DNA from 2 places in the Bacillus sp. N6 genome. Region 2 is predicted to be linked to the other one. Evidence: riboswitches for the same ligand, from Rfam matches in the RefSeq annotation. Region 2 holds a riboswitch; the other holds the start of a gene.
The links. A riboswitch is a leader RNA that binds a small molecule or an ion and turns the genes downstream of it on or off. The one in region 2 is predicted to bind S-adenosylmethionine.
Positions count from the first base shown of each region.

Region 1 (4,427 bases), 2.5 Mb from region 2:
GCTTTTTCAGACTCTACGAAAAGTGCTTCTGGCATTTTACTTCAATTTCCGTTTTACGCAGGAATTATGGGCATGATGATTGGAGCAAATAGTGAAGGACTTTCACTTGGAGGAGCTATTTCTAATTTCTTTATTAGCATTTCAAACGAATCAACTTTCCCGCTCTTTACTTTTTTAAGTGCTGGCATCGTTAATATTTTCGTTCCATCTGGTGGCGGTCAATGGGCCGTGCAAGCACCAATTATGATTCCAGCTGGCGCTGAACTTGGTGTACCTGCTGCAAAAACTGCAATGGCCATTGCGTGGGGCGATGCTTGGACGAATTTAATTCAACCTTTCTGGGCATTACCAGCATTAGCGATAGCTGGTTTAGGTGCTCGTGACATTATGGGATTTTGTGTTGTGAACTTACTATATGCGGGTTTTATCATTAGTCTATGCTTCTTATTTATTTAAACGAAAAGCTAGTTTTATACTAGCTTTTTTACATAATAAATCATTTATTTCCCATGCAATTTATAACTGTCTTCCACTCTATGTCCGTAAGGTGTAATGACTCAAATGCAAAAAAATCTTCGCAAATTTTTCCGATCAAGTGTGGATGTTCCCTCAAAAAATTCCACTGTAACGCTTTAGGAAGAAAATATGTTTCATATTCTTTACTTCCCCTTACTACCTCATCTACTTCTCTTTCACAAATTCCTCTTATTAAATAATCATTTCTTAACTCTATTTGAATTTGTTGAAATGTATCGCTGCATTTTTTCAATTGAAGTAAACACGTAATATACTTTCGAAAAAGTTCGTTATCATACTGACAACAGTTTATAATACGATCGACTTCATTCATAATGTACGAGCCTTTTCTTCTATTTGTAATAACCATTTTTCGCGCTTTGATACTTTACTCCTTTTCACAGATTGAAACACTGACCGTTTTATATCACGAATGCCACAAAAACGTAAAACACCTCTCTTCATCACAATCCAATCTGCTGATCGATATAACAATGCGACGTACCATAGAGGCGAGTCTAACGTATTAATAACCCACGCTTTTTTCCCTTGCAATAATCCTTTCGGCAGAGCCCCTTCATATTTATAAGCAAATCCAGCTACGAAAATACGGTCAATAAAACCTTTTAAAATAGCTGGCATCCCCCACCACCATATTGGATAGATGAATAGAATTGTATCTGCTTCTTCTACTAACGTTCTGTATCGAGCTGTTTCTTCTTCATTTACTAAATCACGTCTTTTCTTCTCATCATTAAATACGAGGACTGGATCAAATTGTTCTTTGTATAAATCAAGTACGGTAACTGAATGATTTGTTTCCTGTAGTCCTTTTTGCACATGATTTAAAATCGCCGCATTAAAACTTGAAGGACTAGGATGAGCGTATACAATTAGTACGTTCACTACATAACAACTCCCTCTATAAGTTAAAGTTTCCCCTTCTTTAACATCTTCTCTACAATTTGCATGTTTTTCGAACTTTGTAATAAACGATTTAATACAGTAAGTAACTCTTCCTTTTCTAAACCTTTCAGTTTCTCTTTCACCTTACTCTCACCAGCACCTTGAATATCATAAACAACTGCCGCCATATGTTTACAATAATTTTCATACGGACATTCGCAACTACTTTTTGAAAAATCTTCGAGATCGATAACTACTTCATAATTCCCTGCATTTCCAGTAACGAAAGCAAACACTTTGTTATCTTGTATTTCAACATCTTCTACATGTCCATCTTCATAATATTCATTTCCCTTATCTACAACGTACTTTGGGATCCATTTCGTTATATCTTTTAATAAGTAAGCGTACATAATTGTACCCCTTCCTTTAATTCCCTTTTGACTTCCAAAACCCTGCATGTTATTCTAAGAACTGTTAAATAGCAAGTCTATTTTGCAAAACGACTGACACCTATTCGGCGAAGGTGTCTCTTTTCATTTGCAGCCGATACGAATTGCCTCTTTCAGGCACATTCAATTTTTGACACTACACACTCAACACCATTCCCTGTATCAGGCTGCTTAAGCAGTCTTTTACTCTACATACTCCGTTATTTTAAAAAAAAGAGAGCTTAGCTCCCTTTTCTCGCCTTATAAAATACCCCTTTTTCAGTATAGAGATATTCATCAGCTAATGTAATTTTCCCATCCAGTTTCAGTTCATCTAATAGTCTTGATAAATAAAATTGATGTAACATCTTTTTCGTGAATTTTCCTTCATGATGCGAAACGATATGTTCTTGAATATCTAACAATGATATTGGCTTATCTTGCTCTATCATATATTCATAAACTGTACTACGCAGTTTTACGTATTTTTCGAGTGTCACAGCAATGCGCAACCCCTTTCTTCTTAATATAAATTTTCGTAATCGGTTTTTTTGCAACAAAAAAACCTCTCCGATAAGAAGAAGTTACGTATATATCTTCGTCTTATCTCCCAGAACAAATATGTTCTGCTGGAATTAGCACCTGCATCGCGGTTGCTGGGTTTCATCGGGCCAGTCCCTCCACCTCTCTGGATAAGAAAATATTCACTTAATTCTTACTATACGTAATTTCATTTTAATTGTCAAACAAATATAACAAATAATATTTTCTTCTTTACTGTTCATACTATACATATATGAATATGCAAGGAGGATTATGAAATGCATCAAAATGCTCGCGGATATGTACAAGATTCTTTTCAATCATTACAAGAAGCAAAACATTGTTTAGAAGAAGCACTACAGACTGTTGAAAAAGATTTTAATCGCGCTCGTATTGAGCAATCCCTTTATGCGATCGAACAAGCTATTCAACGCTGCGATTACACCGTTCACATTTTAGAACAAGATTGAAAAAACTTCCCATCATAAGGTGGGAAGTTTTTTCAAATGGCATACTTCATAATTATTGCCGTTATGATTAAAAAATATACAGAATTCACAATTTCTAAAACCCCTACTTTTATAATAGAAATTTTTTTGCCATACAATATAATGGCTCGAATGACACTTGGTATAAAAATAAGTGAGCACCACTGATTAATTGCAAATACAATGATTGTTAATAGAATATGATAACCCCAAGATATAAAACGATACTTCGGATTATTTTTCTCACGTATCATCGTTTTCACATAAAACGTACTACCTAAAAAGTATAAGAATGAAATAAGTGCAATGAATAATGCTGTATGATCGATTTGTTTCATTGAAAAATAATAACTAATTAACCCACCAACACAAAACACAATGATCGCACAAATATCATTTAATAGTGCCCTTTCATTTTTTTGACGAGCATAATGCATATTTACTATAAATAGTGGAATCATGACTATTACGAATAAAAGAATGCGCCATTCATATAATAGAGAAATCATCCCAAATACGAACGCAATAATAAAATATACAATTGAAGCATGTAAATACTCTTTTTTTCGTTTTTGTTTTATGTACATAAGGAATGGATACGTAGCTAAATAGATAAAGAACCAAGCTATAAACAATGGAATGTGATATATAGTAGGTTTTCCAAGTATGACACTTAATAGAAATGGTATAGCAAGCATCGCCCATGCACCATGTTGCTTCGGAATAACTAACTTCATTAACTATACACCTCCCTTTTGAAAATAGTTCTCACCTATTATTATACGAATAATTTTATATAGTAACGGATATATATTGGACTATTTTTTGACAATAAAAAATGCTCCTTACAATATGTAAGAAGCATGAAAGAGGCAAACGAATATGTAAGTCGCGACCCTACCTTATATGAGTATGCTTTTCTATGCTATGTTATGCTTATCTAATATACCGTATTTCTTTTTAAATCTTGTGAGAATCGTAATCCAAGAAGTACTAAATAATAGTAAGAAGACAACATTCGAAATTGCATGGCTCAAATCGAAATAAAAACTTGCGATGTAATACGAAATGACTGTTTCCCACGTTGCCTCTCGTATAAAACCGAGAAGTCCCCAGAAATTCATAATCCAGCCAAATAAAAATCCAACAAACAATCCGTACAGGAGTCTTCCCCATAGCTTTTTCATTAAAAATGTATTACGCAATAATCCAGCTATAAAACCAATCATACCCCATGAAAACATTTGCCACGGCGTCCACGGACCTTGCCCTAAAAAGATGTTAGACACAATCGCTGCTGTTGCACCGATCATAAAACCCGCTTCACTTCCAAACACAATTGCAGAAACGATAATAACAAAAGAAGTTGGTTGTACACTCGGTAAAATAGAAAATGGTACGCGGCTAACTGCTGCAATTGCCGCTAATACAGCAACGAGAACAATTTCACGTGAAACAAACGCCTTCCTTTCAAAACGGATATAGAAAGGTAACATAATAACAACTAATAAAAACAAACTACTTAACATGTAATAACCGTCCA
Region 1 covers NZ_CM127843.1:3,221,604-3,226,030, forward strand. Annotated here, with positions in the region: gene ACUXVC_RS16560 (short-chain fatty acid transporter) at 1-456, shown strand, start outside; gene ACUXVC_RS16565 (type I restriction-modification system subunit M N-terminal domain-containing protein) at 497-850, opposite strand; gene ACUXVC_RS16570 (NAD(P)H-dependent oxidoreductase) at 847-1,422, opposite strand; gene ACUXVC_RS16575 (SWIM zinc finger family protein) at 1,446-1,835, opposite strand; gene ACUXVC_RS16580 (hypothetical protein) at 2,096-2,413, opposite strand; SAM riboswitch class I at 2,454-2,552, opposite strand; gene ACUXVC_RS16585 (hypothetical protein) at 2,675-2,866, shown strand; gene ACUXVC_RS16590 (YwiC-like family protein) at 2,899-3,621, opposite strand; gene ACUXVC_RS16595 (ECF transporter S component) at 3,805-4,427, opposite strand, start outside.
Region 1: linked by a shared signal. The riboswitch ahead of ACUXVC_RS16580 (hypothetical protein) and the one ahead of ACUXVC_RS01805 (methionine ABC transporter ATP-binding protein) in region 2 are both predicted to bind S-adenosylmethionine.

Region 2 (4,427 bases):
AACTCTCTATTTAAGTAGTTGATTTGGAAAATATTAAATATATAAGAAAAAAATTGAATTTATTTTTAGGGTTTTGTATAGTATACTAAGTGGTTTTATAATCGAATATCGAGATTTTAAGTTTCAGTTATTATTTTAATATTGATTATATTCTGGCATAATAGATTTGTACTTTTGGAAAAGACAAAAATGGTGAGGGGAAATGTTATGTGGGAAGGGATGATTGTTAGATGAATAAAAAGAATTATGTTGAATATGTTGACGTACTACGTGTATTTTCGATGTTTGCGGTAGTGTTTCTTCATACTGCTGCAGGAAGTTTACGGGGGAATATCGGTTCGGGTACTTGGCATATAACGAATGCACTGACAACTGTATTTAGTACAAGTGTACCTATCTTCTTTATGATTTCTGGTGCGATGTTAATGAGGAGTAGTAAAACGGAATCACTTAAAATAACTTATACAGAACGTTTGCCAAAATTAATTGTGCCATTTATTATATGGTCAACTATTGCTGTGTTATACTTTACGCCAAGGCCGATACAAATAACAAATGTTATTAAGAGTATTTTATACATACCGAATCAAGCAGCGACAGTACATCTTTGGTTTATGTATGCCATTATTCCTTTGTATATTCTTTCTCCTCTTTTAAAGAAAATGGTAGATGCTTTAAGTAAAGAGCTTATAAAGTACATGTTAATTCTTTGGTTTATAGTAAGTTCGCTATTGCCAACAATTGCAGTACTAGTTCCAAATGAATTAAAACCAATATTTACGTTGTATCCTAATTTTGATATGAACTTTTTAGGCGGATATATAGGGTATTTCCTCATAGGTTATTATTTAATGACATATGAGAAGAAGGTATCCAAAAGGTTGTTACTATCCATAATCGTTATAGATACACTTTTAATTATATTGGGTACTTGGTATGCAACGGTTAAAATAGGGGAATACTCTGAGGATTTTAAGGCATACGTTAGAGTATTCGAAGTAATGCTTTCAGGTTCAATCTTCTTATTAGTAAAAGAGTATTTTAGAAATTACTCAATGAATCCGTTTATGTTTAAGTGGATACAAATTTTATCTGCTTTTTCATTTGGTGTGTATTTAATGCATAATTTAGTAGTTGTATATATTGGGAATAGATTGAATATTTGGCCAGCACAATCAATTTGGATGTTATTAGTTGCTTTCATAATAATTACAGTTATAACAATGATAGCAATTATAATTTTTGCAAGTATAAAAATCACATGTTATCCATTAACAGGAATGAGTTTTAAGGAAGCTTCTCGTACATGTAATATTCAATTTTTATGGGGAAATTGGACTCAATCAAAAGATATTAAAAATGATAATGTATCAATGTAAATAATTAGTGAGATTTTTATAAGTATGATATGAATTCCTCAAAATAGGGCATGAATAGATGGTAAATATAATATAGTCGAAAAAAATCCTTTTGAATTTTCAAAAGGATTTTTTTCGTTGGACAAACTCTTTTGTGCTAAGTATTTCCGCATATATATTATTCAAACTTGCTAAAATTGTATTATGAATATAAACAGCTGGTATAGTAGCATTCTTAAAAGAAAGGTCTTTTGTAGCACAAGCATCATGTATAACGGTACATTGAAATCCAAAATCGAATGCAGCCCTTACTGTAGCATCAATACACATATGAGTCATCATCCCGCATACGACGACATGTTCAATGTCTAAACGCTGTAATTGCTCTAGAAGATTAGTTTCTCGGAAGCTATTTGGATAATGTTTGACTATAACTGTTTCTTCTCTAAGTGGACGTACGCTTTCGTGAATATGTACACCTTCTGTATTAGGTAGGAAAAAAGTAGCGTCATCTTTTATAGCTACGTGTTGGATATGAAAAATAGGTTCGCTGTTTGTTCTAAAGTGTTGTAATAACTGATTAGCATATTCGCTTGCTTCTACTGGATTACGCAATTCCATCTTTCCATTTGGAAAATAATCGTTTTGAATATCGACGAGTAAAAGAGCTGTTTTCATATATTTATCTGCCTCCGAGTTTCATATTCAAATAAATTTATTCAATTCGTAGAGAGGATTCTCCTGTTTAAAAATATGAGGAAGAAGAATTTTAAATAACCTTGAAAGTTACTATTTTCTCATGAATTTTCATCTGAAAATTTTAATAAAGGAATAATTAATATTTTTCTAAAAAATGTATTGACTCTTATTATTCTGAGTTCTATAATGAGAATTAATTAAATGACAATTAAATCGATACATTCTTATCCAGAGAGGTGGAGGGACTGGCCCTACGATACCTCAGCAACGGGTTTTTTAATACCGTGCTAACTCCAGCAAGCCATATAAAGGCTTGGAAGATGAGAAGATGTGAACGAGTACATATAAGTGCTCTCCTTCTTATCTTTATGGTTGATAAGAAGGAGAGCACTTTTTATTTTACCTCGAAAGCTCTACTTCAAGTTTTTACAGCATATAGGAGGGGAAAAAATGATTTTTTTTAACAATGTAAGTAAAGTGTATGAATCAGCTGGGCGATCTGTTCATGCGGTGGAGGATGTAACATTATCAGTTGAGAAAGGCGAAATTTTTGGCATTATCGGTTTTAGTGGCGCTGGAAAGAGTACATTATTACGCTTAGTAAATATGTTAGAGAGACCAACGTCAGGAACGATTGCAATAGATGATAAAGATATTACATCATTATCGACGAAAGAATTGCGCAAACTAAGACAAAGAATCGGAATGATTTTTCAAAGCTTTAATTTATTTAATTCAAGAACAGTGTTTGGGAATATTGCTTATCCATTAAAGTTAGCGAAATTGCCAAAGAACGAGATAAAGGAACGAGTGAATGAACTGCTGAAGTTTGTAGGGTTAGAAGATAAAGCAAACTATTATCCAGAACAGCTATCAGGGGGACAAAAACAACGTGTTGGTATTGCTAGAGCACTTGCGACATCGCCAGATATTCTTATATGTGATGAGGCAACATCAGCCTTAGATCCAGAAACGACGACAGAAATTCTAAACTTATTAAAGAAAGTAAATCGAGAATACAATTTAACAATCCTTCTTATTACACATGAAATGCATGTTGTGAAAGAAATTTGTCACCGTGTAGCTGTAATGGAGAAGGGAAAAGTTATTGAAGAAGGAAAACTGTTCGATGTTTTCACGCAACCAAAAACAAAGACGACTCAAAACTTTGTACGTTCTGTTATTAATGATTATTTACCAGAAAGTGTTCTAGCGAAAATTCAAAATGGTGGTCAAATTTATCGTCTAACATTTACTGGTGAGGAGACAGGACAGCCGGTACTATCATATATCGCAAAAAACTATAACGTCGATGTAAATGTACTGTACGGAAATATTATTGAACTTCAAAATGTGCTATTTGGAAATCTGCTTGTAGAATTGCAAGGTGAGCAGAGGGAAATTCAAAAAGCATTACAACATCTAAGACTGCAAGTGCAGCTGAAGGAGGTAGAAGCTCATGCGAGTTGATTGGAGTATATTTTGGCCGCGCATACTAGATGCGACGGGGGATACCCTCTTAATGGTAATTGTAACCCTTATATTCGCTACAATTCTGGGTATACCTCTAGGTTTACTTTTATATGTAACGAGAAAAGGAAACTTTTTAGAAAATAAATGGGTCTTTTCTATTCTTAACATCATAATTAATACAATTCGTCCGGTACCATTCATTATCTTTTTAGTAGCTTTAAGTCCACTAACGAGAAGCGTTATTGGAACGACGATTGGAACAGCAGCAGCAATTTTCCCGATGACGTTAGTCGCATCAATTGGTATTGCTAGAATGGTTGAAACAAATCTTGTTTCCGTTCCGAAAGGAGTAATTGAGGCAGCACAAGCAATGGGCGCCTCGCCAATTAGAATCGTTTTTGAAATCCTTGTACCAGAAGCGTTAGCACCATTAATCTTAGGTGTCACATTTATGACAGTTGGTTTAATTGAATTTTCTGCAGTTGCTGGGCTTGTCGGTGGTGGCGGTCTTGGTGACTTGGCAATGACATATGGTTATCAACGTTTTGATACATCAGTTATGTTTGTAACGGTTGTTTTACTTATTATTCTCGTACAGATAGCTCAAAATTTAGGAAACTACTTTGCGAAAGTCTTGTTACGCAGATCATAAAAAGGAAGAGAGGAAAAGAAAATGAAGAAAATTTTAGCATTTGCATTATCAGCAATTGTAGGCGTCTCAGCATTAAGTGGCTGCTCAAGTGGAGACACGGGTGCAGGAGCGAAAGAAAAAGTAGTTCGCGTCGGTGTAACTGGAACGGATGGAGACGCTTGGGAAATTTTGAAGAAAAAAGCTGAAAAAGAAGGGATTAAGATTAAACTGGTGGAGTTCTCTGATTATACAACTCCAAATAAAGC
Region 2 covers NZ_CM127843.1:333,060-337,486, forward strand. Annotated here, with positions in the region: gene ACUXVC_RS01795 (acyltransferase) at 231-1,379, shown strand; gene ACUXVC_RS01800 (cysteine hydrolase family protein) at 1,479-2,036, opposite strand; SAM riboswitch class I at 2,279-2,384, shown strand; gene ACUXVC_RS01805 (methionine ABC transporter ATP-binding protein) at 2,508-3,527, shown strand; gene ACUXVC_RS01810 (methionine ABC transporter permease) at 3,517-4,182, shown strand; gene ACUXVC_RS01815 (MetQ/NlpA family ABC transporter substrate-binding protein) at 4,204-4,427, shown strand, end outside.